Regions from separate parts of the Fictibacillus marinisediminis genome, predicted to be linked through region 2. Evidence: riboswitches for the same ligand, from Rfam matches in the RefSeq annotation. Region 2 holds a riboswitch; each other region holds the start of a gene.
The links. A riboswitch is a leader RNA that binds a small molecule or an ion and turns the genes downstream of it on or off. The one in region 2 is predicted to bind S-adenosylmethionine.
Positions count from the first base shown of each region.

Region 1: linked by a shared signal. The riboswitch ahead of mtnK (S-methyl-5-thioribose kinase) and the one ahead of LCY76_RS05450 (methionine ABC transporter ATP-binding protein) in region 2 are both predicted to bind S-adenosylmethionine.
Region 3: linked by a shared signal. The riboswitch ahead of LCY76_RS19385 (alpha/beta hydrolase family protein) and the one ahead of LCY76_RS05450 (methionine ABC transporter ATP-binding protein) in region 2 are both predicted to bind S-adenosylmethionine.

Region 1 covers NZ_JAIWJX010000002.1:1,599,882-1,610,210, reverse strand. Annotated here, with positions in the region: gene LCY76_RS08745 (pyridoxal phosphate-dependent aminotransferase) at 1-915, opposite strand, end outside; gene LCY76_RS08740 (carbon-nitrogen family hydrolase) at 1,001-1,798, shown strand; SAM riboswitch class I at 1,893-2,046, shown strand; gene mtnK (S-methyl-5-thioribose kinase) at 2,128-3,339, shown strand; gene mtnA (S-methyl-5-thioribose-1-phosphate isomerase) at 3,345-4,394, shown strand; gene LCY76_RS08725 (EAL domain-containing protein) at 4,418-6,190, opposite strand; gene LCY76_RS08720 (YisL family protein) at 6,288-6,650, opposite strand; gene LCY76_RS08715 (ornithine--oxo-acid transaminase) at 6,801-7,994, shown strand; gene LCY76_RS08710 (SDR family oxidoreductase) at 8,283-9,071, opposite strand; gene LCY76_RS08705 (NAD-dependent succinate-semialdehyde dehydrogenase) at 9,112-10,329, opposite strand, start outside.
Region 2 covers NZ_JAIWJX010000002.1:983,017-993,345, forward strand. Annotated here, with positions in the region: gene LCY76_RS05435 (ATP-grasp domain-containing protein) at 1-771, shown strand, start outside; gene LCY76_RS05440 (YflT domain-containing protein) at 905-1,348, shown strand; gene LCY76_RS05445 (phosphatase PAP2 family protein) at 1,432-2,079, shown strand; SAM riboswitch class I at 2,106-2,222, shown strand; SAM riboswitch class I at 2,303-2,416, shown strand; gene LCY76_RS05450 (methionine ABC transporter ATP-binding protein) at 2,515-3,546, shown strand; gene LCY76_RS05455 (methionine ABC transporter permease) at 3,536-4,198, shown strand; gene LCY76_RS05460 (MetQ/NlpA family ABC transporter substrate-binding protein) at 4,227-5,057, shown strand; gene LCY76_RS05465 (M20 family metallopeptidase) at 5,041-6,300, shown strand; gene LCY76_RS05470 (aldo/keto reductase) at 6,565-7,389, shown strand; gene LCY76_RS05475 (hypothetical protein) at 7,770-7,922, shown strand; gene aceB (malate synthase A) at 7,938-9,539, shown strand; gene aceA (isocitrate lyase) at 9,553-10,329, shown strand, end outside.
Region 3 covers NZ_JAIWJX010000002.1:3,654,851-3,665,179, reverse strand. Annotated here, with positions in the region: gene LCY76_RS19410 (quinone oxidoreductase family protein) at 1-770, shown strand, start outside; gene LCY76_RS19405 (TIGR00366 family protein) at 949-2,280, shown strand; gene LCY76_RS19400 (putative protein N(5)-glutamine methyltransferase) at 2,390-3,190, shown strand; gene LCY76_RS19395 (thermonuclease family protein) at 3,257-4,132, opposite strand; gene LCY76_RS19390 (hypothetical protein) at 4,405-4,665, shown strand; gene LCY76_RS19385 (alpha/beta hydrolase family protein) at 4,634-5,446, opposite strand; SAM riboswitch class I at 5,589-5,695, opposite strand; gene LCY76_RS19380 (bile acid:sodium symporter family protein) at 5,984-6,964, shown strand; gene LCY76_RS19375 (GNAT family N-acetyltransferase) at 7,542-8,372, shown strand; gene LCY76_RS19370 (response regulator transcription factor) at 8,652-9,323, shown strand; gene LCY76_RS19365 (sensor histidine kinase) at 9,313-10,329, shown strand, end outside.

The DNA.
Region 1 (10,329 bases), 620 kb from region 2:
ATCACGCCGTTTTTCATACATGGAGACCAGATTTTCCACGCACTCCTGCGGCCCCAGGAGTGCTTTAGCTGCAGCTTCCTGTACAGCTGGGAAAAGGCTGACATAGAAGTGGTCCTGAAGAAGATTAATGCTTTCAATCACACACTCGTTCCCGATGGCAAAGCCTACTCTCCAGCCAGCCATGTTATACGTCTTGCTCATCGTATAGATTTCGACACCCTGTTCTTTCGCACCAGGAACCTGCAGATAGCTGACCGGTTTCTCGTTTTCAAATCCGATGGCTCCATAGGCAAAATCATGGACGACTAAAATATTATGCTTTTCGGCAAAGCTTACTGTATCTTTAAAGAACGGCACTGTCGCTACACCCGCCGTTGGATTATTCGGATAGTTCAAGAACATGAGTTTTGCCCGTTCTGCATCCTCTTGTGAGATTTCAGCGTAATCAGGCAGGAAATCATTTTCCTCTTTAAGAGGCATCATGCTCATCTCAGCTTCCGCCATGGCAAGTCCTGACCAGTAATCGGGATATCCAGGGTCAGGGACCAAGGCTAGGTCACCTTTGTTCAAAAAACATTGTGAAATCTCTACTAAACCTGCTTTACCTCCGAATAAGACAGCTACTTCTTTTTTAGGATCAACTTCTACGCCGAATTCTTTCTTGTAATGTTCAGCAACTGCCTCTTTTAAAAAATCATAACCCCTGAACGGAGAATATTTATGATATTGCGGGTTATGAGCAGCCTCCTGCAAAGCGGCCACAATATGCGGAGGAGTGGGCTGGTCAGGGTTTCCCTGGCCAAGGTTGATGATATCATGCCCTTTAGAAGCAGCAGCACTCACCTTTCCTACCAGCTTTGCAAAAAATTGTTCAGGCAGCCGCGATAAAGCTTCTGCTTGCTGGAATTGTTTCACGGTTACACATCCTGTCTTTCGTAATTTTCTTGAAATTCTAATCAATTATGTTATACGCTTAATTAAAATCTGTCAAAACGTTTTAATGGAGGATAGCATGAAACTTACTGTTGCAGCGATACAAATGGATATTCAGCTTGGCAATCCCAAGCAAAATATTAAGAGGGCTTCAAAACGAATTGAACAGGCAGCAATGAAAAAACCAGATGTGATTGTTCTTCCTGAACTGTGGACTACAGGCTATGATCTAGAAAGACTAGATGAGATAGGAGATACAAACGGCGAGGAGATCAAACGATTAATGAGCGAGCTTGCCAGCAAATACCAAGTGAACATTGTTGCGGGTTCCATCGCTAAGAAAACGGATGAAGGAATCTATAACACCATGTATGCCTTTAACCGAAAAGGTAAGCAGATCGGCGAATACAGTAAACTCCATCTGATCCGGCTAATGCAGGAAGAAAAATATATTGCTCCGGGCTCCAGCAAAGGAAATTTCATGCTTGAAAACGTTCCGGCTGCCGGTGTCATCTGCTATGATATCCGTTTCCCCGAATGGATTCGCTCCCATATTCTTGAAGGCGCCTCTATCCTGTTTGTTCCTGCCGAGTGGCCGGCGCAGCGGCTGAGCCACTGGCGGAACCTGCTAATAACAAGAGCCATTGAGAACCAATGCTACGTTGTGGCATGCAACCGGGTCGGCAGTGATAAGAACAACACGTTCGCAGGTCACACGATGGTCATTGATCCCTGGGGAGAAATTATTGCAGAGACAGACGGAGAAGAAGAGACCATTTTGTTTGCTGAGGTCGACACTGATCTTGTTGAAGAAGTAAGAAACAGAATTCCTGTGTTTGAAGACAGACGTCCAGAATTTTATTAAAAAAAGATTTGACAGGACAATGGATAAGATTGTATGATTGCCATTGTAAATTATTATTGCATTCTGTTTTTTCTAACAATTTTATATTTGTTGTCTCTTATCAAGAGCAGGTGGAGGGAATTTGGCCCGATGAAACCCAGCAACCGACCGTAATACCATTGTAAAATGGGGCGTCTACTACTAGAAGCCTGGAGATCCAGTATGGCACGGTGCTAATTCCAGCAAAACTTTGTTTTGCAAGATAAGAGGCGTGGAAGCTATACATCCAGGCCTCTTTTCATACAGAAAAGAGGCCTTTTTACATACAAAAAATTCCGGAGGTAGTATAGATGGCAACAACCCTCAAACAGGCTTACAAACCACTGAATGAACAAACCGTGGTGGGGCTGGCACAAAAACTCAAACTGTTTTCTGATTATCAAAACATTAAAGTCAATGAGATTGGTGACGGTAATCTTAACCTTGTTTTTCGGCTAATCGAAGCAGATACAGGTAAATCCATTATCGTAAAGCAGGCACTTCCCTATGCCAAAGTTGTGGGAGAAAGCTGGCCGCTTACACTGGACAGGGCAAGGATTGAAAGCAGCTCTTTAATAAAATCAGCAGAATTTGCTCCTGAGCATGTTCCAGAAGTTTTTTATACAGACCAGGATCTCGCTCTCACTGTAATGGAAGACTTATCTTCTCACGTGATTCTGCGGAAAGGTCTGATCGAAGGGGTCAAATATCCTCATCTCGCACAGCACATCGGCACATTTATTGCCAAAAGCCTGTTCTATACGAGTGATTTCTATTTGCATCCTTTCGAGAAGAAAGAGCTTGTCCAGACGTTTACAAACCCTGAACTCTGCAAAATAACCGAAGACCTTGTATTTACTGACCCGTTTTATGACATCAACACCAACGATTTTCCTTCCGAGCTGAAGGAGGCCGTTTCCAAACTATGGAATGATACTCTCCTCAAACAGAGAGCTGCCTCTCTAAAATATAAATTTCTAACGCGTGCAGAGGCCCTGTTGCATGGTGACCTCCATACCGGAAGTATTTTCGTTACCGAAACTTCTACAAAATTAATAGATTCCGAGTTTGCTTATTATGGGCCTCAAGGCTTTGATATCGCCCACTTTTTTGCCAATATTGCATTGAATCATGCCTCACAGTCCTTTCATATCTCTGACAATCTTAGGCGCGAAGAATATCAGAGCTATTTGCTCAGCGTGATCAAAGACACTTGGGAAACCTTCACTGCCCATTACAGGGAACTGTGGAAAACAGAGGGTGTAGAGTCTGCAACCAAACTTCCTGAATTTGAGGAAGAGATTTTAAATAGTATTTTTACAGATATGATTGGTTTTGCAGGTTGTGAAGTGATCCGCCGCACGATTGGGCTTGCCCATGTCGAAGATCTTGATTCCATTGAAGACTTCAATGGCCAAATCGAGTTAAAAAAACGTGTGCTTAAGCTTGGAAGCGATTGGGTAAAGAACGCTGAGAGAATAAAAAATATCGATGAATTTATCACATACATCAGGAGTGTTTAATGATTATGAGTACGACAGAAACCTGGATTTCATCACTAAGATATAAAGGGGATCATCTTCTGCTGCTTGATCAGCAGCAGCTTCCCCGCCATACCGTCTACATTAATGTTACGACAATTGAACAAGTGTGGGATTGCATAAAAAAATTGCAAGTGAGAGGCGCACCTGCCATTGGAATCGCCGCAGCTTTTGGAATCGTGTTATGGGCAAAGGCCAACAATTCCCTGCCGTATGACGAGTTCAAGTCAAAGCTGTTGCAGCAAAAAGCTTACCTTGCCGGATCCCGGCCAACTGCGGTTAATTTGTTCTGGGCCCTCGACCGGGTCACAGGCTCTGCCGAACAAGCCCGAGATACTGAGGAAGCGGTTCAGCTGATTGAGCAAGAGGCACTTTTCATTCAGCAGGAAGATGAAGAAACTTGCCGTAAAATCGGGGAATACGCATTGACCTTGCTGAAAAACGGGGATTGTTTGATGACGCACTGCAACGCTGGCGGAATTGCAACTTCCCGGTATGGTACAGCTCTGGCTCCCATGTATTTAGCAAAAGAAAAAGGCTGGGACCTCTCAGTGTACGCTAATGAAACAAGACCGGTATTTCAAGGGGCGCGTTTAACAGCCTGGGAGCTGCAGCAGGCAGGTATTAATGTAACATTGATTACGGATAACATGGCTGCCCATACACTTAAAACAAAAAACATCGCTGCGGTCATCGTCGGCTGTGACAGAGTCGCTGCCAACGGAGATACCGCCAATAAAATCGGGACGTTCGGACTAGCCTTGCAGGCAAAAGCACTCGGCATTCCTTTTTATGTAGCCTCTCCTCTATCAACGATCGATTTGAACACATCAACTGGAGATGATATTCCCATTGAGGAAAGACCGGCAGAAGAAGTGACCCACTTTCAGGGAGAACCCATCGCACCAGAAGGCGTGAAGGTATTCAATCCGGCTTTTGATGTCACTCCCCATGAGTACATTACCGCCATCATTACCGAGAGGGGAATTGCATCAGGAAATTATAAAAAACAGCTTGCAAACTTTTTTAATAGCTAAAAAAAGCTCGCGGCCCTTTTGGGTCACGAGCTTTTTGTATGGTACGTATGAAACAATTCTTCAATTTCTGCCGCACAGACCGGCTTTCCGATGAAAAACCCCTGTACATGATCACAGCCATAATCCTTCAGGACAAGAAGCTGCTGTTTTGTTTCCACCCCTTCAGCAAGAGCAGTTACGGAAAGCCCTTTGCACATCGTGATGATCGCTCTGACGATGGCTGCATCTGTGGAACTGTGATCAGATTTCGTAAGGTTGCGGATGAATGATTGATCAATCTTAAGAATATCGATCGGAAAATCTTTTAAATAGCTCAATGAACTATATCCCGTGCCAAAATCATCGATGGATATTTTAATGCCGAGCTCCTTCAGTTCTTTCATGATGTTAATGCCATATTGTACATTTTCCACCATCATGCTTTCTGTCAGCTCCAAATGAAGGAACCTTGGATCAATTTTAGATCGCTGAAGCGCTTCTTTCACTTCATACACAAAATCCAGCTTTTGAAATTGCCTACCAGAAACATTCACGGATATAGAGATCTCACTGTTCATCGTCTCATGCCATTTTTTCAGCTGCTGGCATGCTTCATTTAATACCCATCTCCCAATGTTCCCGATCAGTCCGGTCTCTTCAGCAAGAGGGATGAAGTTCCCCGGGGAAACAATTCCAAGACGAGGATGGTTCCAGCGGACCAAAGCTTCGAGTGCGATGACCTTGCCATCATCCAAACTAATCTGGGGCTGAAAATACAGTGACAGTTCACCTTTTGGAATGGCATTCCGGAGAAAGCTCTCCATGGCAAGCCGTTCAATCGTGAACTCGTTCATCTCGCCTTTAAAGAACTCCCGCTCTCCCCTGCCTTTTGCTTTTGCCCGGTGAAGAGCAATTCCGGCATTTTTGATCAAAACATCCGGAGTCAGTCCGTCATCCGGATAGATGCTGATTCCCATCGAAGCTGTCAGAACAAATTCCTGATCATTATAAATAAGAGGAACAGCCAGAGTTTCTGATAGTTTCTCACTTACCCTTCCGGCTTCTTCCACACCTGACAGCTCGTTGATGACAACCATGAATTCGTCTCCGGCATATCGTGACAGCATGCATTGCCGCCCGATTCTTTTTTTCAGCTGTTTTGCCGCATACTTAAGAAAATGATCTCCGGCTTGATGCCCAAGACTCTCGTTAATCATTTTGAACTGATCAAGATCAATAAAAACAACCGCAGTTTTTTCTCCGATTTCCCTGGTTTTCCTTAAGCAGTTTTCCAGATGCTGTTCAAAGAGCATTCGGTTAGGAAGTCCGGTCAATAGATCATGAAACGCAAGGTGAGCGATTTTTTCTTCTGCTTCCTTTTGCTTTGTAACATTCTTACCGATCCCATAAACACCAACCACTTCTCCGTTAACGATAATCGGAAGGTTGGTGATGCAGAATTCGAGCGGATGCCCTTTTTTATGATAAAGCTTAGCTGTAAAACATTGCGTCTGCCCATGTATGGTGAGGTTAAAGCAGTTGCTTACCTTTAATTTATCTTCCTCTGAAACATAGGTGATCGCCGTCGTTTTCAATACTTCAGGCTGTCTGTACCCAAGCATTCTGGTCAAAGAGGCGTTCACACTCGTAATCATGCCTGTGAGATCCATAGAGTAGATCAAGTCAGGGTTATGATCAAACAGAGATTTATAGCGCTGTTCAGATTCTTGAAGGCTGGCATTTAGCTTAATCATTTCAACAGTTGATGCCTTCACTAAGTGAGACAGTGCCATTATTTCTTCGTTATCATTCTTCATCATGAGCACCTCGATCTATTCAAATGCCAATATACAGTTCTCTGTATTCTTTATCGGCATCGGCTGCTCATTTGTTTACACAAACTTCATCGCTTCATTAAAAGCTCATCGGCAATACAGAATAGCCGTAATAAAACACAAGAGCCAGCGCAAGCACAAAGGTGATCCAGCGGGTTTTTTTCAGTTCATTGCGTTTTTCACCGTAAAGCATAACCTCCATCTGTCCAATGACAGCCAGCCCAAGTACACCTTTAACAATAAGCGGACCAATATTCACGGCACCGGCCTGAATCCACAAATAAATGAGAGCAGCACCCGAAAAAATGGTCGTTACATAGAGCAGGCGCAAAATCATATGAAGAATTTTAGAAAATTTTTTATTTTTTCTTTTGTATAGGCTATAAGTCACAAAGAACAGAATAAGCGCTATACCCCACGAAAAGACATGCATATGCAACATATTTATTTCCTCCTATGTATAATCCTCCACTTTACTATACCACGAACTTTTTCAGCTCGGGAAATACGAGAATTTAAGGTAGGAAGAAAGCCTTTTCATTGCTATAATGTAAAAAGGATTCACCATAAACTACAGATTGGAGTGAGAGATATGATTAAAACAGAAAACATCATCTCCAAAACAGAACAATTCGGGGCGAATAACTATCACCCACTTCCAATAGTCATTTCCAAAGGCGAAGGTGTTTGGGTTTATGACCCGGAAGGAAACAAATATATGGATATGCTCAGTGCCTACTCTGCGGTAAACCAGGGGCACAGACATCCTAAAATTATTGAAGCCTTAAAAGATCAGGCAGACCGAATCACGTTAACATCTCGTGCTTTCCACAATGATCAGCTTGGTAACTTTTATGAAAAAGTAACTGATCTCACAGGAAAGAACATGGTTCTTCCGATGAACACAGGTGCTGAAGCGGTTGAAACAGCTATTAAAACTGTCCGTCGCTGGGCGTATGACGTAAAAGGCGTTCCTGCCAACCAGGCAGAAGTCATCGCTTGTGAAGGCAACTTCCACGGCCGTACAATGACAGCGGTTTCCATGTCTTCTGATGAAGAGTACAAACGCGGATTCGGGCCGATGCTCCCTGGCATCAAACTGATTCCTTACGGTGATCTTGAAGCGTTGAAGCAAGCGATCACACCGAATACGGCAGCTTTCATCATGGAACCGATCCAGGGTGAAGCAGGAATCGTGATCCCGCCCGAAGGTTTCTTAAAACAAGCACGAGAGCTTTGTAAAGAAAACAACGTCCTTTTCGTAGCGGACGAGATTCAATCTGGTTTAGGCCGTTCAGGCAAGCTGTTTGCCTGTGACTGGGAAGAAGTTGTTCCAGACATGTACATTCTCGGAAAAGCATTGGGCGGCGGCGTTATGCCAATTTCATGTGTAGCTGCTGATAAAGATATTCTTGGCGTATTTAATCCAGGCAGCCACGGATCAACATTTGGCGGAAACCCGCTTGCATCTGCTGTTTCTGTTGCTTCTCTTGAAGTTATTGAAGAAGAAAATCTGGTTGAGCGTTCATTGCAGCTAGGAGAGCACTTCTTGAACGAACTAAAATCGATTGATAATCCGGTCATTACAGAAGTCCGCGGCCGTGGATTATTCATTGGGGTTGAGCTTAGCGAAGCGGCCCGCCCCTATTGCGAGAAGCTGAAAGAAGAAGGGCTCCTCTGCAAAGAAACACACGAAAACGTTATCCGTTTTGCTCCACCGCTCATCATTTCAAACGAAGATTTGGACTGGGCGATCGATCGCATAAAAAAAGTATTATCTGTTTAACACAATAAGAAGGAACAGGCTGGAAGTACTTCCAGCCTGTTTTTTTGTTGGACTACTGATCTGAAAGGATGGGCGGAGTGAGGTGAGGCCACACATGTGAATTGACGCGCGAAAAAGACAAAAAATTCAGTAATGATCAATTATTTCGAGTTAGGCTCAATTCCCTGGGTTTTTGGCACAATTATTCCCTTGTTTCGCTCAATGACTGCCCCAATTCTCTCAATTCGGTTTAAAAGACCAAAAAAAAGCATGGTTACTGCTCTTCAAGCAGCCCATGCTTTCCTCTCTTTATAGCGCCTTCACCATACCTCCGTCGATCAGGAACGATTGTCCTGTAATGTAAGTGTTGGCTTCCGAGCCTAAGTAAACAATGGTCTTAGCAAATTCTTCTGGTGTACCATAACGGCCGAGCGGAATGCTCTTTTCCACCTGTTCCTTCACCTGTTCAGGGCTCACAGAGTGTAAAGCTGCTGCTTTGCCATCGAGCTCCGCCACCCGGTCGGTACCGATACGGCCAGGGCCGATCGTGTTAATGAGGATGCCGTCCTTGCCCAGCTCCTGAGATAAGCTTTTGGACAAGCCATTAATGGCAGTCCTGAACGTGTTGGATAGAATGAGCCCATCGATCGGCTGTTTAAATGAAGAAGAGGCAATGTTAACAATTCTGCCTCCGCCATTCTCCCTCATGTAAGGAAGAACCTCTCGAACCGTACGAACCAAACTCATAAGAGTCAGGTTGAACGCAAACTCCCACTCTTCATCTCTTAACGAATCAAAAGTCCCAGCCGGCGGTCCACCAGCGTTGTTTACAAGGACATCAATTTTCCCGAACGCGTCTGCGGCTGCTTTCACGAGCCGCGAAATCTCTTCTTTTTGAGTAATATCACACACTGCATATTCTACCCGGCTTCCTGTTTTCTTTCTGATTTCATCAGCCGTAGCCATTAATGCTTGTTCATCACGGCTTGTAATCATGACGGCCGCACCTTCTTCGGCAAATTTCATCGCTGTTGCCCGTCCAAGTCCTTTGCTGGAGGCCAGCACGAGCACTGCTTTATCTCTTAATCCTAAATCCATAATTAATCTCCTCCCACTTCCTGCTCTCACTGAAAATTAATCAGATGACAATGCTAACGTACTTCGTTTCAAGATACGCTTCCATGCCTTCCGTACCGCCTTCTCTGCCGATGCCGCTTTCCTTGAATCCTCCAAATGGTGCCTGAGCAGCGGAAGGGACACCATCATTCCAGCCGATGATGCCGTAGTCAAGCCCTTCGATCAAACGTGTGCCTCTCGACATACTTTCTGTGTAAACATACGCCGCAAGGCCAAATGGACTGCTGTTTGCAAGCCTGATTCCCTCTTCGTCTGAATTGATTTTCTGCACAGGAAGCACAGGCCCGAATGTCTCTTCATTCATAATAAGCATGTCATGGTTTACATCTTTTAGAACAGTAGGTTCATAGAAGCAGGCATTGCCTTCGTCCTTACCTTTTCCCCCCAGAACACAAGCTGCTCCCTTTTCAACCGCATTATCAACATGCTCTTTGATTTTTTCATAGCCGTCCCTGTTGATGATCGGACCAATGTCTGTGGCCTCATCCATCCCATTTCCGACTTTCAACTTGCGCGTCGCTTCAACAAGCAATTTTATAAACTCTTCATATATGCTCTCATGGACATACACGCGGTTGATACAAATACAGGTCTGGCCTGCGTTTCTAAATTTGGAAGCGACGATGCCTTTCACCGCTTTATCAAGATCCGCATCATCCAGGACGATTGAAGGGGCATGGCCGCCAAGTTCCATGGATACATTTTTTACGGTCCTGGCACTTTGCTCGATCAGCATTTTTCCAACTTCCGTCGATCCTGTAAAAGTCACCTTTTTCACCTTGTCACTGTCCATAATCTGTTCGGCAATTACCGAAGACGGACCAGTAAGCAGATTCACAACACCTTTTGGAAAACCAGCCTTTTCACAGAGTTCTACCAGTTTAATAGCCGTCAGCGGAGTTTCTTTCGGTGGCTTTACGATAAATGTGCAGCCTGCAGCCAAAGCCGGGCCGAGCTTTCGGGTAATCATCGCCGCCGGAAAGTTCCATGGCGTTATCGCTGCCACGACACCAACCGGCTGTTTGATCACCTGCATCCTTTTGTTTTCAGCGGAAGCCGGTATAGAGCGGCCATACACACGCTTCCCTTCCTCTGAGTACCACTGAATGAAAGAAGCTGCATACTGAACCTCACCCAGCGACTCCTTCAATGGTTTACCCATTTCTTTTGTCATGATTTCCGCTATCTCTTCCTTCTGTTCAATCATCAGATCATAAAG
Region 2 (10,329 bases):
GTTCCTTCTGGACATGCTCCGAAACGAAAATCAACAACAGCTGCAGATCTTCATGATCAATTAGAAACCTTCCCATTTCCATGTGTGGTTAAGGCAGCGACAAATGAGGCAAATGCGGCGGGTTTTGATGTATTTATCTGCAAAAATCAGGAGGACATTGACAGGGCAGCAAACTTTTTCGCCTCCTGTGAAGGAATCGTCATAGAAGAGTACTTGGAGATCGAGCACAATTACTGCGTTCAGTTTGCCTGTACAGCAGATGACCGTCTGATCTATCTGGGCAGTACGGTCCAAAATATTACGGAAGACGGAAAATATAAAGGAAACTGGGTCGATAAAGAGTCAGAACCCGATGATGAGGTCATCAAGGTCGGGAGAAGAATTATGGAAGAAGGCTGTAAAAGAGGCTATAAAGGGATTGCTGGATTTGACATTGCGGTAACGGCTGATGGAAGGAAAATGGCCTTTGATTTAAATTATAGAGTCAACGGTTCTACCGCCGCACTTCTTCTGAGAGAAAGTATTGAAGAACAGCTCGGTAAAAAGGTAATCAAATTCGTTTCCTGGAAATCCAAGGGCGGTATAGAACCCCTGTATGATGAAGTGAAACGGGGGATTGAAGATGGATATTTCATTCCGCTGTCGATCTACAATGGCAGTGAAAGCCCTTATAAAGATGCCGACACGCTTCTACAGGGCCTCGTACTGGGAGACACAAGGGAAGAGGCGGATCAAAAGGAATATATTTTTCAAAGAGCCGGTCTATCCTAAAAGAGAAAACCATCTATAGCTCCCCGGAATTTGTAGGGGAGTTATCTTATCCTTATGATGACACCTGTTTACAGATATAGGGTTGGGGTAAATACTAGTAATAAAATCAGACTTTGATTAGGAGGTCATACATATGAGCAAAATGGTGATTGGAGTGTATGAAACAGAGAACGAAGCTGTTGATAGTATACAATCCCTGGTGAATAAAGGATACAGTGCAAAGGACATCTCCATCCTTGCTAAAGATGATGGAAAGATGGATCGTGTTGCCGATAAAACGAATGTTTCAGAAGAACATCTGGACGAAGATGTAAACGAAGCCGCCTATGGAACCATTGCAGGTTTTCTGACTGGTATCGGCGGAGCCATCGCGGTCCCAGGCCTTGGTGTTCCCGGTATTGGTCCGCTGCTTGCTGCTGGTCCATTTGCATCCATGTTTAATGAAGATTCAGAGGATGATTTAAAAGAAGTTCTCATGTCCCTGGATCTTTCAGAACGGACGGCTGAGCGTTATGTGCAAAAAATAGAACAGGGCAGCATTATGGTTTTCTTAGAAAAAGATGCGGTGAAACTTTAACAATAGAGTATACCTGAACGCATAAAATAGTCCTCCACATGAAAGGATATGTACATAAAAAGCAAGTTAAAGTGAGGGCGGATATGAAAAAAGAGAATATGGCAATTGTAAGCGGCGTTATGATAATGGGTATTTTAGCTTTAAGACTAATGAACAGGCTTCGTAATGATGATCATTGGATGAAACTCGACGGAATCGGAAGCTTGGCTATATTTTCAGCACGGGGCGGAGGTTTCGTGGATTTCTTTCTGAGAAGTTACTCTTTTCTTGGTTCTGGATTTCTGTTGATTCCTGCCACTATTTATTCTGCATACAGATACAGGAAAAAAGGAAAGAGAAACATTGTTTTTTTATTAATAGCCAACCTGATCGGATGCCGTTTGATTAACTCTGTTTGGAGAAAGAATTGGAAGCAGCGGCCTCCATCCACTAAGCCTTTTTACATAAGGTATGGATATCCGAGTGCTCATTCGATGAATGCAACAGCTCTTTATGGTCTTTTTACACTCTTATCAAAAAAGTTTGTTAGAACGAAATTTTGTATATTGGCGGTGCACCTTGGATTTATTTGCTGGAGCAGAATTTATCTTGGCATTCACTATATTACGGATGTACTGGCTGGAGTTGCCGGAGGAGCAATGTGGCTGGCTTTTATGGCTTCAGTGTTTTTATTCCGATCTGAGAACTCCGAAAAAAGATTTGACATCGACTTAGATCATGGTATAAGATAGATCTCATCAAGTAAATATGAACGTGTTTCTTATCCAGAGAGGTGGAGGGATATGGCCCTATGATACCTCGGCAGCAGGTTTTTCTTTTGAAAAACACTGTGCCAATTCCAGCAAGTTCCTTTAAGGGGCTTGGAAGATAAGAAGAGCAGCTCGTTTCCTTATGGATACAAAATCTCTTCTTTCTTTAAGAAGAGATTTTTTTATTTAATTGAACATTATTTGTTTCTTATCCAGAGAGGTGGAGGGATTGGCCCTTTGAAGCCTCGGCAGCGGGTTTCCGGTTTAATGGGAATACTGTGCCAAGTCCGGCAAGCGATTAGCGCTTGGAAGATAAGAAGAGATCAGCCACTCATTTCGATGCTTCAGGCCTCTTCTTGTTTTCAAGAAGAGGCTTTTTTTGATGTTTTAACAGTAGCGAGAAAGGAGATCACATCATTGATTCGATTTGAAGAGGTAACCAAAATTTATGAGAGTGGCAAAAGCCAAGTAAGAGCGTTAAACAATGTGAGCTTTGAGATAAAAAAAGGAGAGATCTATGGTGTTGTGGGATACAGCGGAGCAGGAAAGAGCTCCTTGCTGCGATGTGTGAATCTTTTGGAGAAGCCGACATCAGGGCACGTCTTAGTAGGAGAGGAAGACATGGCGAGATTGTCTCCGAAGGAACTGAGAAAAAAACGAAAAAATATCGGCATGATTTTTCAGCATTTTAATCTGCTGAACGCAAAAACGGTATTTGATAATATTGCGACACCGCTTTATCTTCTCGGCAAGAAGAAATCATTCGTTAAAGAGAAGGTGAACGACTTGCTGGAATTTGTGGGCTTGTCCGAGCATGGGCATAAATATCCCGACCAGCTCTCCGGCGGACAAAAACAGCGGGTAGGCATTGCCAGGGCGCTCTCCACTGATCCGGAAGTGCTATTGTGTGATGAAGCAACATCGGCATTGGATCCGCAGACGACCTCCAGTATTTTAAAGCTTCTGAAAAAAATCAATAAGGAATACAACATTACGATCCTTATCATCACCCATGAGATGAACGTCATCCGGGAGATATGTGATTCCGTTGCTGTGATGGAGGGTGGCGAAGTGATCGAGAAGGGGAGCGTTTTTGATTTGTTTGCCAGGCCACAGACTGAGACGGCAAGGCGTTTCGTCAGTTCGGTTCTTCAGGATGAACTGCCTGAGTCCCTTAAAAACCTATTGAAAAAGCAGGACAGGAATCATCAGATTTTCAGGATCGTATTTACCGGAGCATCCACAGGACAGCCGCTGCTGTCACAGATTGCCAAAAAATTCAACGTGGACGTCAGTGTTCTATACGGCCATGTCACAGAACTCCAAGACGTTCCTTTCGGAAACCTTGTCGTTCAATTTTTCGGGGACGAACAGGAAATCCGAAGAGCAATCTTTTTCGTGAACCAGAGTGAAGTCGAAATAAGGGAGGTTGCACCTTATGCAAGTTGATTGGAGTACATTTTGGGTGGACATTTTAAATGCGGCCGGTGATACCTTAACGATGGTTGGATTTTCCTTATTGTTCTCGGCTGTAATCGGCATTCCGCTTGGGGTAGTACTCGTAGTCACGAGGAAGGGCCACATTCTTGAAAACCTGGCCGTCTTTAACGTTTTGAACGCGATTGTAAACGTTCTGCGTTCGATACCGTTCATCATCTTAATGGTGGCGATTATCCCGTTTACGAGATTAGTAGTCGGTACCTCAATCGGGACATCGGCCGCGATTGTCCCATTGATTGTATATGCCGGCCCCTATATCGCAAGGCTCGTGGAAAACAGCCTGCTTGAGATCGATCCGGGCATTGTAGAGGCCGCAGAGGCCATGGGAGCTACTCCTTGGCAGACCATCTTTCGCATACTGCTGCCGGAAGCATTCAGTTCACTGATCCTGTCGTTTACGATTGCAACGATCGGCTTGGTCGGAGCTTCGGCGATGGCAGGGGCTGTTGGTGGAGGAGGCTTGGGCGATCTGGCCATTGCCTACGGCTATCAGCGATTTGATACAGACGTGATGATTGTCACCGTCGTTCTGCTCGTCATCCTTGTTCAAGGCTTGCAGAGTACCGGAAATATACTCTCCAGAAAAATTAGAAGAAGATAAAAAGAGAAAAAGGGAGAAGGGAAATCTTATGAAAAAATATTCATTGATCATTTTAGTCATCGGGGTTTTAATGTCGGCATTCTTGAGCGCATGCAGCGGCGGAGATAAAAAGGGGCTTGAAAAAGTAAAGATGGGCATCAGCGGATCTGACAGTGACGTGTGGAAGTATATCGCTAAAAAAGCAGAAAAAGAAGGCATTGATTTGGAAATCGTAGAGTTCTCCGATTATGTCCGTCCGAATCAGGCATTGGCTGACGGGGATATTGATGCCAATGCGTTTCAGACCATCTCTTACTTCAACGCATTTAAAAAAGAACACAAATTGGATTTAGCACCAATTGCAACAACCGTCATTGCGCCTATGGGCGTTTACTCTAAAAAATACAAGGACATCAAGGATATCCCGGCTGGATCAACCATTGCTTTGCCGAATGAAGCTACGAACATGGGTCGTGCATTGCTTCTTCTGCAGAGTGCAGGGCTAATCAAACTGGAAAAGAACTTTGATGGAAATGGTGATCTGAAAAAAGTGGTGGAGAACAAAAAACACTTAAAGCTTAAACCAGTAGTCGCAGGCCAGACACCACGGGTGCTTCCTGATGTGGCCGCTTCAATCATTAACAATGGCGTTGCTGTCGATGCTGGAATGAATCCGAAGAAAGATTCGATCTTCCTTGAAAGCAAGACTGCAAAGCCATATATCAATATCATTGCAACAAGAACTGAAGATAAAAATAAAAAATCGCTGAAAAAAATTGCGAAGATCTATCAATCAAAAGATACAGCCAAGAAGATTAAAGAAATCTATAAAGGTGCAACCATTCCTACGTTTGTACCGCTAAGTGAAATTGGAGAGTAATAGAGAGAAAGGATCTGAGATCATGACTGTAATCAGCAGAACTACGGGAGAAATCCAGGAACAAATCCGTACGAACATTGATGTAAACCAAGCGGCTTACATTCAAACTTCTCACGAGATCCATGACAATCCAGAAATCGGAAATGAAGAAGTGTTTGCATCCAGCCTGCTTACATCGCTGCTCGAAAAAGAGGGGTTTCAGGTAGAACGCGGAGTGGCCGGTCACGAAACGGCATTTGTTGCCCGTAAGCGTTCTATTCTAGATGGGCCATCCGTTGCCTTTTTAGCAGAATATGATGCACTTCCCGGCATCGGTCATGCATGCGGCCATAATATCATCGGTACATCAAGTGTGGCAGCGGCCATCGCTCTTGCTTCTGTTATCGATGAGATCGGAGGAGAAGTAGCTGTTTTTGGAACGCCTGCTGAAGAAGGCGGAGAGAACGGAAGTGCGAAGGGAAGCTTTGTGAAACACGGTTTACTGGACGGCATTGATGCTGCGTTAATGTTCCATCCGGGTAATGCTAACCGCATTACCGGGACATCGCTTGCCGTTGATCCGATGGACTTTGAATACATCGGGAAGCCCGCTCATGCGGCTGCAGCACCGGAAAAGGGAATTAATGCGCTTGATGCAGTTATTCAGTTGTTTGTCGGGATTAACGCACTGCGCCAGCATGTGGCGGACGATGTGAAAATTCATGGCATCATTACACACGGGGGAGACGCTCCTAATATTGTGCCTGAATATGCGAAGGCCCGTTTTTACATTCGTGCTTCCACAAGAGCAAGACTGGATGAGACAACGAAAAAAGTAACAGCCATTGCAGAAGGTGCTGCCCTTGCAACAGGCGCAAAGCTTAATGTTATTGCTTTTCAGAATCAGGTGGATAACCTTTTATTGAATCGGTCGTTTGATAAAGTGTTTCAAGAACAGCTGGAGAGCCTTGGAGCGGCAGTCGATACTTCGCACCGCAGCGGTTTGGGATCAACTGATGCCGGAAACATCAGCCAGGCCGTGCCGACCATCCATCCCTATCTTCAAATCGGCCCTGATCACATAGTCGGACATACGGATGAGTTCAGAGAGGCCGCAAAATCAGAACAAGGCGATCAAGCGCTTATCCTCGGCGCAAAAGCTCTTGCCTTGACAGGCTATCAGCTTCTCACGAACGGAGAAGTGCTTGCTGGGATTAAGAAAGAATTTGAAGTAAATAAAGCGAAGGAACTTGCTTCGGTCTAAAGAGCGATTTTGTCGATATTGAGCTTATTTTTGATTAATTGAGCCGAACTCAACTTTTTTGAGCTAAACTTCAATTAATTGAGCCAAATCAGAAATAATTGAGCCTAACTTCAATTAATTGATCCTATTTCATTATTCAGACTTCTTCGCAAGATTTTTGTTAACTCTTAAAAGCCCTCAATCTCCCTGGAGGGCTTTTTTCCTAGCACAATTTTTTCATTTTCTCCGGCCAAGTGGTACCATACAAACAAGGAGGCGGTACATATGATAAAAAGTATTTCTGATACAGCTTTATTACAAAACGGTTTAAGGATGCCATGGCTGGGTCTTGGCGTATATAAAGCAGAAGAAGGCCAAGAGGTTATTGATGCAATTAAACATGCGGTCGCCGCCGGCTACAGAAGCATCGATACAGCTTCGTTCTATAAAAATGAAGAAGGTGTAGGAGAGGCTGTTAAACAGGTGGATGTCCCGCGTGAAGAGCTTTTTATTACGACCAAGGTCTGGAATTCAGAACAGGGGTATGAGGAGACGCTGCGCTCATTTAAAGAGAGCCTGGAAAAGCTTGATATGGATTACGTAGACCTGTTCCTTGTTCATTGGCCGGTGTCTGGCAAGTATAAAGAGACGTGGAAAGCATTGGAATCGCTTTATAAAGAGGGTAAGACCAAAGCAATTGGTGTTTGTAATTTTAAAATTCATCATCTGGAAGACCTTATGAAAGACTGTGAGATTAAACCGATGGTCAATCAAGTGGAGTACCATCCCCGCCTTACACAAAAAGATCTGTTGGCTTTCTGCAAAGATCAAGGCATTCAAGTTGAAGCATGGAGACCATTGTTAAAGGGTGAAATCTTTGATGAGCCGATCCTGACGGCATTGGCAGAAAAGCATAATAAAACAGTTGCACAGGTTATTCTTCGCTGGGATCTTCAGAATGGAGTAATAACCATTCCTAAATCAGTGAATGAAAACCGTATTAAGGAAAATGCCGATATCTTTGATTTTGAATTAAGCATGGAAGATATGGAGCAGATTGATTCATTGAATAAAGATCTTCGAAACGGCCCAGATCCGGACGAGTTTTAAGAAAAACTAAATTAGACATTGAGGTTTAATCAGGGTGAAAGGGAATTGAATTGCCAAGACAGGGATCAGGGAGCTGATCCCTGTCTGCTTTTCAGGCTTTTCATTTGTTTCACAAACTTTCAAGCAACAGTATGCGATGTCCTTTACGAACGAAAATCAATCTTCGGCTTTAGCGAAGCGTAAGAGTTTGATAACTTAATATTTGCAGACTTACAGTAAAATCGTCCTTAGTGAGGCCCTCTGTTATAGAACAGAGGGCCTATTTTTATTTTTATTTAAAAAAAGTGTTGCACAAATCATCTCGACTGTTATATATTATTTTACAAGATAAATATCTGTTTTATAACAGTGAACCTATCTCGTAATAAGGAGGAGAAATCGTGATGAATTGTGCCAGCTGCCATGGGAATGGTGAAGAAACATGCTTAGAGTGCAACGGATCAGGAATGCATCAAAATGGAAACTGCCCGGACTGCATGGGCGAAGGATGTGTCTGCTGCAAGCGCTGTAATGGAAACGGAATCATTGACTGAACAGGAGGTTAACACATGGAAAATTCGGTAGTAACATCTAAAATACAATCTGTTGCAGTACAGGGAGGTGTGGACCATGAAATACTGTCAGCAGAAGCCATGTCTTTTCTTGAAAAGCTTCATGATCGTTTTCAGAATGCAAGATTGCAACTCTTGCAGAACAGAGTAAATAGACAGGAAAAGATAGATCAAGGTGAGTTTCCAGATTTTTTGCCTGAAACAAAGAAAATACGGGAAAGCAATTGGTCTGTTGCAGATGTGCCTGATGATTTGCAGGATCGAAGAGTAGAAATTACCGGGCCAGCTGGTGATGCAAAGATGGTCATCAATGCTTTGAACTCAGGAGCCAAGGTCTTCATGGCAGATTTTGAAGATGCCAACTCCCCGACGTGGGAAAACAGTCTGCTCGGACAGGTGTATTTGCGGGATGCGATTCGGGGAGAGCTGGAGTATACTTCTCCGCAAGGAAAAGAGTACCGCTTGCATGAGAAAACAGCGACTCTCGTTGTACGGCCAAGGGGCTGGCATCTTGAGGAGAAGCATCTGTCGTATAATGGTGAGCCAATGTCTGGCAGTTTAGTAGATTTTGGACTTTATTTTTTTCATAATGCTAAAACGCTGATCGAAAATGGCTCCGGCCCCTACTTTTATCTGCCGAAGCTTGAGGGGCATCTGGAAGCCAGACTTTGGAACGAAGTGTTTGTCTTTGCCCAAGAGGAGATGGGAATTCCTCAGGGGACGGTCAAAGCAACTGTTTTGATTGAAACCATCCTGGCGACCTTTGAAGCGGAAGAGATTCTTTATGAATTAAAAGAACACAGCGCTGGATTAAATTGCGGACGCTGGGACTATATTTTCAGCTACATCAAAAAGCTTAAGAATCATACGTCCTATCTGCTGCCCGACCGGGCACACGTCACGATGACGGTGCCTTTTATGAGAGCGTATACACAGTTTGTCATTAAGGTCTGCCATAAAAGAGGTGCTCATGCCATCGGGGGAATGGCGGCACAGATTCCGATCAAAAACAATCCCGAAGCCAATGAAGAAGCACTGCAAAAAGTAAAAACAGACAAAGAAAGAGAAGCGGCTGACGGGCATGACGGCAGCTGGGTAGCCCATCCCGGATTAGTGCCGGTCGTCCTTGAAGTATTTGACCGTCTGATGCCTTCGGCAAATCAATTGGAGAAACAGCGGGATGACGTAGTAGTAACGGCTGAGGATCTTCTGCAGCCGACGATCGGGCCGATTACTGAATACGGCCTGAGGACCAATATCTCTGTAGGAATTCAATACATTGCCGCATGGCTTACAGGCCGCGGAGCAGTACCGCTTAACCATCTGATGGAGGATGCGGCTACAGCTGAGATCTCCAGAGCTCAAGTCTGGCAATGGATCCGCCACACGCAAGGCGTCCTGGAAGATGGCAGACAGGTAACCCTTGAGCTTGTGGGACAAGTGACGGAAGAAGAAGTTCAGAAAATCAAAACATCACTGAATGAGCAGCAATGGGAAGATGGCCGGTTTGAAGAAGCCATCACTCTCTTTGAGCAGCTGGTTAGACAAGATGAGTTCATCGAATTTTTAACATTGCCTGGTTATACCCATATTAAATAAGGAGTGGAATAGAATGAATCAAAAAGATACGGCAGCACAAATTAATGAGAATTGGAAAGTAAAACGGTGGGAAGGAATCGAAAGGACGTATACGGCAGAAGATGTTGCCAAACTGAGAGGCTCGGTTCAAATTGAACATACCCTAGCCAAAAGAGGAGCAGAACGGCTATGGAAATCACTCCAAGACGAGAATTATGTTCATGCGCTTGGAGCACTGACGGGAAATCAGGCAGTTCAGCAAGTGAAGGCGGGGCTGAAGGCGATCTACTTAAGCGGCTGGCAAGTGGCGGCCGATGCCAACCTTTCCGGACATATGTATCCTGACCAAAGCCTTTACCCTGCAAACAGTGTACCTAATGTCGTGAAAAAGATTAACCAGGCGCTGCAGCGTGCTGATCAGATTGAATTCTCCGAAGGAAAAACCGACATCGACTGGTTTGTTCCAATTGTCGCGGATGCCGAGGCAGGATTTGGCGGAGCACTTAACGTTTTTGAGATGATGAAAGCGATGATTGAAGCAGGAGCCTCAGGGGTTCATTTTGAAGACCAGCTTTCTTCGGAAAAGAAGTGCGGTCACCTTGGCGGTAAAGTGCTCCTGCCGACACAGCAGGCGGTGCGCCATCTGGTTTCCGCCAGGCTGGCAGCAGATGTGATGGGAGTGGATACCATCTTAATCGCGAGGACGGATGCCAACGCCGCAAATTTAATCACGAGCGATGTGGATCCTTATGACCACCAGTTTTTAACCGGGGACAGGACTACTGAAGGATTTTACAGAACGAATGCAGGA
Region 3 (10,329 bases), 2.7 Mb from region 2:
TGGGTGAAGACGTACAGAGCCTTCAAGTGGGGCAGCGGGTTCTTGCCTTTCCTCATAACGGTTCCTATGCAGAATACATAGCAGCAGACGAAAATTTGACATTCGCGATACCGGACAGCATGAGCTTTGAAACAGCAGGGGCTTGCGGTATCGTTTCGTTTCTTTCATACCATTTACTCGCCAATTTGGCGCAGATAGAGGAAGAAGAGACTGTTGTCATTCATTCAGCGGCCGGCGGTGTTGGAACGACAGCAGTGCAGATGGCCCTCGCTCTTGGTGCGGGCATTGTGATCGGCACGGTGGGAAATGAAAACAAAATCAAAACAGCCAAGGATTCCGGCGCTCATCATGTCATTTGTTATGAGCAGGATAATGTTGCTCAAAGAGTGAATGAGCTGACTCATGGAAAGGGAGCTGACATCATTCTTGATTCGGTCGGCCGGGACCTGACTGCAGCGAGTTTCAGCTGTTTGGCCAAATATGGCCGCCTCGTTGTTTTCGGAAATTCCAGTGGAAGCTATGGCAATATTCCGGCGGGTGAGCTGCATTCAAGCTGCCGTTCGGTGCTCGGCTTCAGCCTCGGTACGACGAGAAAGGAGAGGCCAGATGTACTGCAAAGAATCGCTCCTAAAGTGTTTCCGTTGCTGGAGGATGGCCGAGTGGAAATCAATATTGGACAGCAGTTTTCTTTAAAAGATGCAGCCCGTGCCCACGAATGGGTGGAAAGCAGAAAAAGCACGGGAAAAGTAGTACTGATGGTGGGAGAGTAATAAGAAGAGCGAGAATGGTGCCAAATATCATTCTTGCTTTTTTTGATATTTTTCGCCGAATAGTGATGAAATTTTACAAATAGGAAAAAAGACAGACAGGATTTTTACTTCGTTAAGATGAATATTTATACAGTGTACTTTTAAAAAAGTAAATAGATTAACAGAGAAGGAGAATAAAATGAAAGCGCTATCTAATTTCTTCACTACCCTTGTGCAGAGGTTCTTGCCTGATCCATTTGTGTTTGCATTAATCCTGACAATCATTCTCTTTTTATCCGGTGTTATTTTTACGCATCACAGCCCCATCGAAATGGTAGGTTTCTGGGGATCGGGATTCTGGAACCTTCTGGCCTTTGCGATGCAGATGGCTCTCGTCCTGGTGACGGGGCATGCCCTAGCCAGTTCACCATTGATCAAAAAATGGATGGTGAAGCTAGCCGGAATTGCTAAAACACCAGCTCAAGGGGTCATTTTAGTTACGGTTGGTTCTGGGCTTGCTTGTTTTATCAACTGGGGGTTCGGGCTGATCGTTGGTGCCCTGTTCGCAAAGGAAGTAGCCAAACGGATTCCTGGCTCGGATTACCGTTTTCTGATCGCGTGTGCGTATATCGGTTTTCTTACATGGCACGGCGGACTGTCAGGTTCTATTCCCCTCGTGGCTGCCACTCCAGGAAATCCGATGGAAAAAACAGCTGGGCTGATTCCGCTGACGGATACCATCTTCACCAGCTATAACCTGTTCATTACGGTCGCGCTGCTTATTATCCTGCCTATCATGGCCAGGCTGATGATGCCTACGGGAAAAGACGTGATTGGGATCGATCCAAAGATCCTCGCGGAAGACGAAGCCTCTGCAGCGATAGCGATCGCCCCAACTGAGGTGAAACGAACGTTTGCCGTTGCGATGGAAAACAGCAGATTTCTCAGCCTGGCAATTGCGGTGCTCGGCTATTCGTACATCATCTATTACATAGCCACAAACGGTTTTAAAATCGATATCAATACCGTCAACTTGCTGTTCTTTACGACAGGTCTTCTGCTTCACGGAACGCCGCTGTCTTACATGAACGCTGTATCCAATGCGGCAAAAGGCACAGCGGGCATCTTGATTCAATTCCCGTTCTATGCGGGGATTCAAGGGATGATGGAGCTGTCCGGCCTTGGCGGGATGATCACCAACGCATTTATCTCCATTTCCAACCCATCGACGTTTCCGTTCTTTGCGTTCTTGAGCTCAGGATTCGTCAACTTCTTCGTTCCGTCCGGCGGAGGACACTGGGTCGTACAGGGGCCGTTCATCATGCCTGCCGCACAGCAGCTCGGTGTAGAACCCGGCATCGCAGCGATGGCCATCGCCTACGGTGAAGCATGGATGAACATGGCCCAGCCTTTTTGGGCTTTGCCGGCTCTCGCTATTGCCGGACTCGGCGCACGGGACATCATGGGATACTGCGTCACAACCCTGCTTGTGTCGGGTGTCATCTTCGCAGTTGGATTGTCGTTTTTTTAGAGGGGTGGAGTAGAGAGGGGTGCCAGGCACCTCCGTTACACATGTATGTAATCGTGGTGCCAGGCACCTCAAAAAAAAGGCACCAGAAAATTCATTCAGAGGTAAAATCATGGTGAATGTTGATATTCAACAGGATAGGAATTTTTCATCCGTTGTCACGAGGCTTAGGGCAGCAGGCTGTGTTTATGCGGAGGATGAGGCTCGTTTGCTGATGGCTGAGGCGAAAACGCCAGCACAGCTGGCGGCTATGATAGACCAGCGTGCTGCCGGTTTTCCTCTCGAACAAATCATCGGATGGGCGGAATTCTGCGGCTTCCGGATCAAGGTGGACCCGGAGGTTTTTGTTCCCCGCCGACGTACTGAGTTTCTTGTCTCCCAAGCGGCAAATATCATTCGGACGGAAGACATCGCCGTTGATCTCTGCTGCGGTTCAGGTGCGGTTGGCGCCGTGCTGGCTTCAATCCAAGAAAGTATTAAGCTGTATGCTGCTGACATCGATCCGAAAGCGGTACAATGCGCTAGCCGTAATGTGACGGCTCTCGGTGGCCGTGTCTACGAAGGTGACCTGTACGAGCCGATGCCCAAAACACTTCTCGGGCGCGTCAACCTCCTAGTCGCTAACGCACCTTACGTCCCCACTGATGCGATCGGGATGCTTCCTGCGGAAGCCCGCCTTCACGAGGATCGAGTGGCACTGGACGGCGGGGAGGATGGACTTGACCTCCAGCGGAGGATAGCGGCTGGTGCGTCGGTCTGGCTGGCGCCGGGAGGCCATCTGCTTGTTGAGACCAGCGAACGGCAGGCACTGCAGACTCTCGAAATTTTTAATGCTAACGGATTGTTATCACGTGTAGTCCGTTCCGGCGAACTGGACGCAACCATCGTTATTGGCACTAGAACCACTATCTAAAAAAGCCAAAAGAAAAGCCGGATCAGCACAAACTGCTGATTAGGCTTTTAGTTTTATCTCCACTATCTATCGCTGAGACTTCCGGTAGCCTGCTTTTTGGGCTTCAGCCTCTGAGCAGAACATGACCTCGGCTTTCGTCCGATCGTAATATTGGCCGCCAGGCATGTGATAGATTCGGGACTGGTTTCCCTTGATGTTGCAGCTTCCCTTTGGTTTCTCTGGCGTTTTCACTTGAGTATTCTGCTTGTTGGTTTGTGACCCTCCGGAAACTGTTCCGTTTGATGTGCTGGTTTTTGAATTGGCATGGAATCCATCCTGCTGGGCATAGTTTTCAATCGACCAAATGCCAACACCTGCTTTTTGAGCTTTTTCTTGTGTGGCGCGGAACTGATCGACGTATTTGGTGTTAGGCGGATACACATAGGCCACACGGGCAAGGCCTTTTTCCAGAAGCAGTTGGTTAAAGTTTTGCTTTCCGATCCATATGTACGCGAGCAGCCTGCCGTATTTATCGCGTTCGGACACATCCAGCTCGACACCGACTTTTTTGCCCGTTAACTGGGTTTTTGTAAATTTGGAGCTTTCCGGCCCGAACGGCTGAACACCGAGCCTCGGATGTTTTGTCTCGGGTGTGTCGATAAGGAGCATGCGGATTCGCTCCGTTTTTCCGTTCTTAAATTTCACATCCAGTGTATCCCCATCGACCACATACGTAACAGTAGCCGGCATGCCTTTAACGGCAGATGTCTGATCTCTGGATGGAGTGATTTTGACATCATTTGAAGATGAATCTTCTTGTTTTGCAGCAGGTGAATCCGTTTTTTGTCCGGGATCCGTGCTTGTTTGGCCTGTGCTAGGTGCCTGTGCACACCCTGTGATGAGCAAAGCCGTTAACAGCAATACAATCAGGCTAGTCAGACTTTTTCTGCGTTTTTCTCTCAAGTTGATCTCCCCTTAATTTTTAGAGCGTTCAAGTTGGTTGTATGGTAAGGGTAATGAAGTTTACGGCGACGCGTCCATAATAAAAATACAAAAGCTATTATACTACGATATGGAATGCAGAAGGGGACAATGTGAGCAAGTTTTATGCGGCTTTCTTAATTGAAAGATCAAAAAAGACCGAGCACATTTGCTGTATCTTTCAGAGTGGAAAGTGATTCTGAAGCAGCTTAAAGATCACGAAGGTGCAGATTTTTAAAAAGGAAGATGAAGAAGTGAAAAAATTAGTTGCGGCAGTCATCCTGTTGTTGGAAAGTTTAGTGTATGTGTTAGCGCCTCTCACACAAAAAACGTTGTATCTGGACAGATTTTCGGTAAATGCGAACAACCCGGTCAGTTTTCATTGGAACACCATCGCTATCAATACTGGCTTTGTTAAAGGAGATCCGGGATCGGTTTACCATCGCTGTACTTCAGGTGCCAGGCACCGCTTTTACACAAGTGTCAAAAGCCGGTGCCTGGCACCATCAAATTAGAATCATTTATGAGCCAATTGGAGGTTACAGTGATCAGTTCATTGAAGTGCATGATGGATGAGAAGGTGTGGTTGGCGCCTTTAATAAGCCGAATCTTGCTTTTTCCACAGGGTCTTTTTTGTGTGTTCTCAAAGAATTCACCGCAATAATGGGCTGGAATTTCTTTGTCGTCCGTACCGTGAAGGAGCAGCACATCACCCGAAAACTGGGATAGCTGGTCTAAAGGATTGGAATTCTTGAGAGACTGCAGAAATTTTGTGGTCAGGGAATAACCTAAATGATCCACGAATCCTTTAATGAATAGATGGCTATATTCTTCTTCACCCACGATATTAACAATGTCATCAAACGGCCGTCCCACCGCAGACCAGAGGATTAACTGTTTAACCCTTTCGTCACGTGCCGCAGAATGCACAGCGACTGCTCCTCCAAGGCTATGGCCCAGCAGGGTAATCTGGTCGGAATCAACGTTAGGAAGCTCCAAGGCAAAGCTAACGGCAGCATATGTTTGGTCGATTAGGTCTTCAAAGCTGTTTTCCCCATAATTCCCCTCGCTCTCCCCGCAGCCCGAATAATCAAACCGAACCACAACAAATCCGTTCGAAGAAAGCTGCTGTGCGGTTTTAACAAACAAGCGGTCCACACCGATCCGGTTGCTTGTAAATCCATGGCAAATAATAACGGCAGGGAATTTCTTACTTTTGCTCAGTACGGATTCCGGATAATGCACGGTTGAGGTAAGCCTTTTTCCCTCCCAGTGTATACAATCGTGTTTTTCCATATCACCAACTCCTTATTTAACGTTTATCATTTAAAATAACTATTCATATCTTTTTAGTCGGAATTGATTCAATAAAAAACCCCTTCCTATGTTTATGGAAACATAAGAAAGGGTTGAAGAGACCGAAGAATGATCAACACAATTCTTATCTTCCAAGCAAAAAGCTTGTTGAAATTGGCACAGTGCTCATATAGGAGTCTGTTGCCGAGGTTTCTCAGGGTCAATTCCCTCCACCTCTCTGGATAAGAATATTTAATTTCATTTAATGTAAAATAGAATTAAAAGTTTGTCAATTAAATAATCTGATTTGGACAGCTATCTCAAAAGTGTATGCATACATCCTATGCACCTGGCGGGGAGAGGGATTCAAAAATATACAATAGCCTGCGCCTGTTTTTATAGGGTGCCATATATGGTGCCAGGCACCTGAATTACACAAGTATGTAATTGCGGTGCCTGGCACCGCAAACTTAAATATTTTATACTATAAATTAATATACTATTAGAGTAATAGACTCAGACGGAAGAAGGCTAATCGTGTTAGAAAAGTTAAACCACCAGCTGGAAAGATTTATGCCATTTATTACACCCGCAAGCGTGATCCTTGGAATTTTGCTTACGAGCGAACTAAAGGGTTTGCTTTTTTTAGTTCCTTGGATTTTTGCATTCATGACGTTTTCAGGTAGTTTAGGGTCTAATTTTACCCATCTGCGCAATACACTGTCCCGGCCTGTGCCCATCCTGACAGCACTCATCATCCTGCATATCATAATGCCGATATGGGCGTGGGGAGTCGGGCACATTGCGTTTTCCTCGGATTCCCCAACCATAACCGGACTCGTATTGGCAATGGTCATACCGTGCGGCGTGACGAGCAGCATCTGGGTATCCATTTATCGGGGGAACAGCACCCTCGCGCTTTCCATTATATTGATTGATACGCTATTATCGCCGATCGTCGTACCTTACAGCCTATCCCTGTTTGTCGGAGAAACCGTCTCCATTAATGAATGGTCCATGGTGAAGGACCTGTTGATTATGATCGTGATCCCATCTGTCATTGGCATGCTGCTCAATCATTGGACGAAGGGAGAAATAAAGAACACGCTCGGGAAAAGAATCTCTCCTGTTTCTAAAATTTGCATGAGTGCTGTGGTCGCCATCAATGCTTCGGTTGCCACCCCGTATTTGGTTCATGTGAACGGGAAACTTTTATTGATTGGTTTGTTCGTCCTGTTGATCGCGGCCAGCGGTTACTTAATATGCTGGCTGACCGGCATGCTTTTTGGATGGGAGAGAGAAACGGTTGTAGCTCTCGTCTTCAGTGGAGGCATGCGGAATATCAGCGCTGGATCTGTTCTTGCGTTAACGTACTTTTCGCCGGCGACAGCTGTTCCCGTCGTGGTTGGAATGCTGTTTCAGCAGGTTCTGGCGTCTATATACGGCCATCTGATAGCTAAACACTACGGCAGACATGAACAACTTACTTCGGAAAATAACGAAAAAATTCCTGTTTAATAGTTTTGGTGCCAGGCACGCTTAATTGAAAAAAAGGAGCCCTCCATGAAGGCTCCTTTTTTCTTACTTTCCTTTTTTAACGGACAGGATGAAACGTACCAGCAATGTTTCGAGCTGCTCATCCTTTATCTTCTTTGTGTTGAAATACTGGTGAATGCGTTTTTTTAGCACTTCACTGCTCATCACCATTCTCCTTTCCTCTTTGTTTTCCTACTTTTTTCTTTCCTTTGAAGAATATACCTGCCAGTTGTCGAAAGAAGGGGTAATATGTCTTATGCGCTATATGTAGTGGGCCCGATTTTTATGATTTTATTACCATGCTTGCTTGATAATATTTCCGGATTTTAGCAGATTGAAACGTGGAATTGGCAAGAAAAACGAAAATTCTGTTCGTATAAAAGGAAATTGAATTGTTCGCGTACGCTTTGAGAGAAATCATGATAAACTTGGATTATTAATTGTAAATGGCGAGGAGGTTGGTTTGAAACGGCACTTATAAGTAAACGTCGTGCAGTCTTTCAGTTTTAAGAGATTATGCAGAGTGCAAAAATCTTAAAACAAGGGAGAATGGATCAATATGATTTATGAATTGACTCTAAAACGATACGATAAGGTAAGAAAACTTTTTAAAGAACAAAACGATCATCCAGTCATACAAGGTGTCATTTCAGGGATAAATCGCGGAAAGATTTTTGTTGATGATGTTGAATCTCCTTTAACTGCATTAATCTGGGCGGTTAATGAAATGTTTTATTTGGGAGGAGACCATACGAACCACACATTCAACTCCTTTCTGCAGCCATTCATAATAGAAGTAATAAAACCTGAAGCACTTGAATTCGGCGAAAGTGATTTTAATCTTGAAGTATATCCTCCTCAAGGCTGGCATGAAGTAATATCCTCGCTATTTCCTGCAGGATTAAAAATAGGTGAACGAGTGCCTTTCAAGTTTCACAGTGAGCATTTTTTATCTTTAAAGTTAAACAATGCCATACCTGAAGGCTACATAGTATCGAGAATTACTCAAGATTTACTTTTGATGGATCCCCTCCAGACGATCAATAAAGAGATTAAGAAATTCTGGGTCTCGGAGGAAAGCTTTTTAGAACACGGTCTAGGCTGGTGTGTCATGCATAAAAGCAAAGTCATTGGAACGTGCATCAGTGTGTTTGCGTGTGGTGGTGACGTGGAGATCGGTATAAATGTTTATGAAACAGAACATCGAGGCAGAGGGCTTGCAACGAGAATGGCCCGTGGTTTTATCAATGACTGCATAAAAAGTGGCAGGAAACCCCATTGGACAACAGAAACCTTTAGGCATGATTCGATTGTAATCGCAGAAAAACTTGGTTTTGAAAGACTTCCTAATTATCAAGTATACTTTCTTCCTTTTCACGAGTTTAAGTAAAGTCAGCATTTAATGCTGGCTTTTTTTATAGACAAAAGAAGAAGATATGAGGTATACTCTGAATAGGAACAAACGTTCGTTTTATAACTCTCATTATTCCTCAGAATCTCTCCTATGTAAAGTGATTTTTGAAAAAATCCCCACCTTCATTTTCTAACAGCCATACATAAGAATTAGGAAATTGTGTGAAATCAGCAGGAATTTCAATCCTCTTTGCAGTAATTGTGCTATCATCAATTGTTGAAGTCAGTGATCAAGCTGAAGGGAGCCTGCTTTTACATGAACATTCTGGTAGCGGAAGACGATTTGCATCTTGGAAAGTTGATTGTCCATATGCTGAAAAAAAATCAACATCATGTAGAGTGGGTATCAAATGGAGAAGATGCCTATGAGACCGCGATAGCATCTGATTTTGACATTGTGATTCTGGATTGGATGATGCCGGGGCAAACAGGTTTGGAAGTTTGCCGGCGATTACGGTCTGGTGGCTATTCCCAAGCCATTCTGATGCTGACAGCAAAAGATTCAGTTCAGGACAGGATTCATGGACTGGATGCAGGAGCCGACGACTACCTTGTCAAACCCTTTGAAATTGACGAACTTCTTGCCAGGCTTCGGGCTCTATCACGTAGGAACTTTGCTCCTATTGTTGAAGAAAAGGTCGTACTTTATGATATTGTGTTGAATCGTACCAGTTATATAGTAAATTCAGCTAAGCGTGAGATACAGCTGACCCCAAGGGAATTTCAGCTGTTTGATCTTCTTGTTCGCAATAAAGGCCAAGTACTGCCGAGGGAAACCATCCTTGACCGGATCTGGGGTTTCGATGCAGATGTCTCAGCAAAGACAGTGGATGCCACTGTTAAATTGCTTCGGAAAAAACTTGGAAAGCTCACCAAAAAGGAAATTATTGAAAGTGTGCGCGGGGTGGGGTATCGCCTTGAAAACTAGCCTCTTTTCCCGCTGGAATCTTTTGAAAAACTTGAATCTGATCAGCCGTACACAGTGGCGGCTGACGATGATTTATACAGGCATTCTGATGCTGTTCTTAATTCTTTTTATGGTCATCGTTTATTTCTTGCTATACGGAGTGATTGTCAGCAGCCAGGAGGATCAGCTGAAGAAGCTCGTGGACCAGGAAGTAAGTGTGATCAAAGAAAAAATGATAAAAGGCAAAAAGCCTTCCATACAAAACTTTGTTATGCTTTCTGACGAACAGTTCTTCTATTACGTCGTCGATGCCAAAGGAAAGCTATTAACGGGTGATGAACTCTACCATCATCTCCGTCCGAAGCTGTATAAGAAACTAGAGGGCTGGAATCCAAATCCAAAAGAGATCCGGTATGAAAACTTAAATGTCTCTTATTTTGTTCCGTGGCAAGAGGATTTGAATAAAAGAAATATCGATCTCATGATGGCTGGACGCAAAATTTATAAAGGAAATCAATTCATTGGCATTTTATATGTTGGGAAAAGCATATCTAATAGGGTGGAGCTATTTGATTGGCTATTGAACATTTTTGCCATACTGCTTTTCGTCTTTTCCTTTGTTTCTTTTTTTATCAGCTATTTCATGTCGAAGCGAGCTATGTCACCTATTATCAGATCGTATATGAAGCAGCGTGAATTTGCCGCCGATGCCTCACATGAGCTGCGAACCCCGCTGAGTGTCATATTATCTTCTATTAATGCGCTGGAGATGGAAAAACAAGTGCAGGAAGATGAATTTTCACACTCTGTTCTATCTAATATGAAATATGAAGTAAAGCGGATGATTAAACTTGTAGGAGATTTGCTCACACTGGCCCGTTCTGATGCAGAAAACACAGAAGTAAGAAAAGAAGTGTTTGATTTTCATCAGCTGGCTGAAAAAGCGGTTCATTCTCTTGAAACAATTGCGGATGAGAAACGTATAACAATTAGGCTGAGTACGCCTGCCCAGCTTTTTGTGTATGGA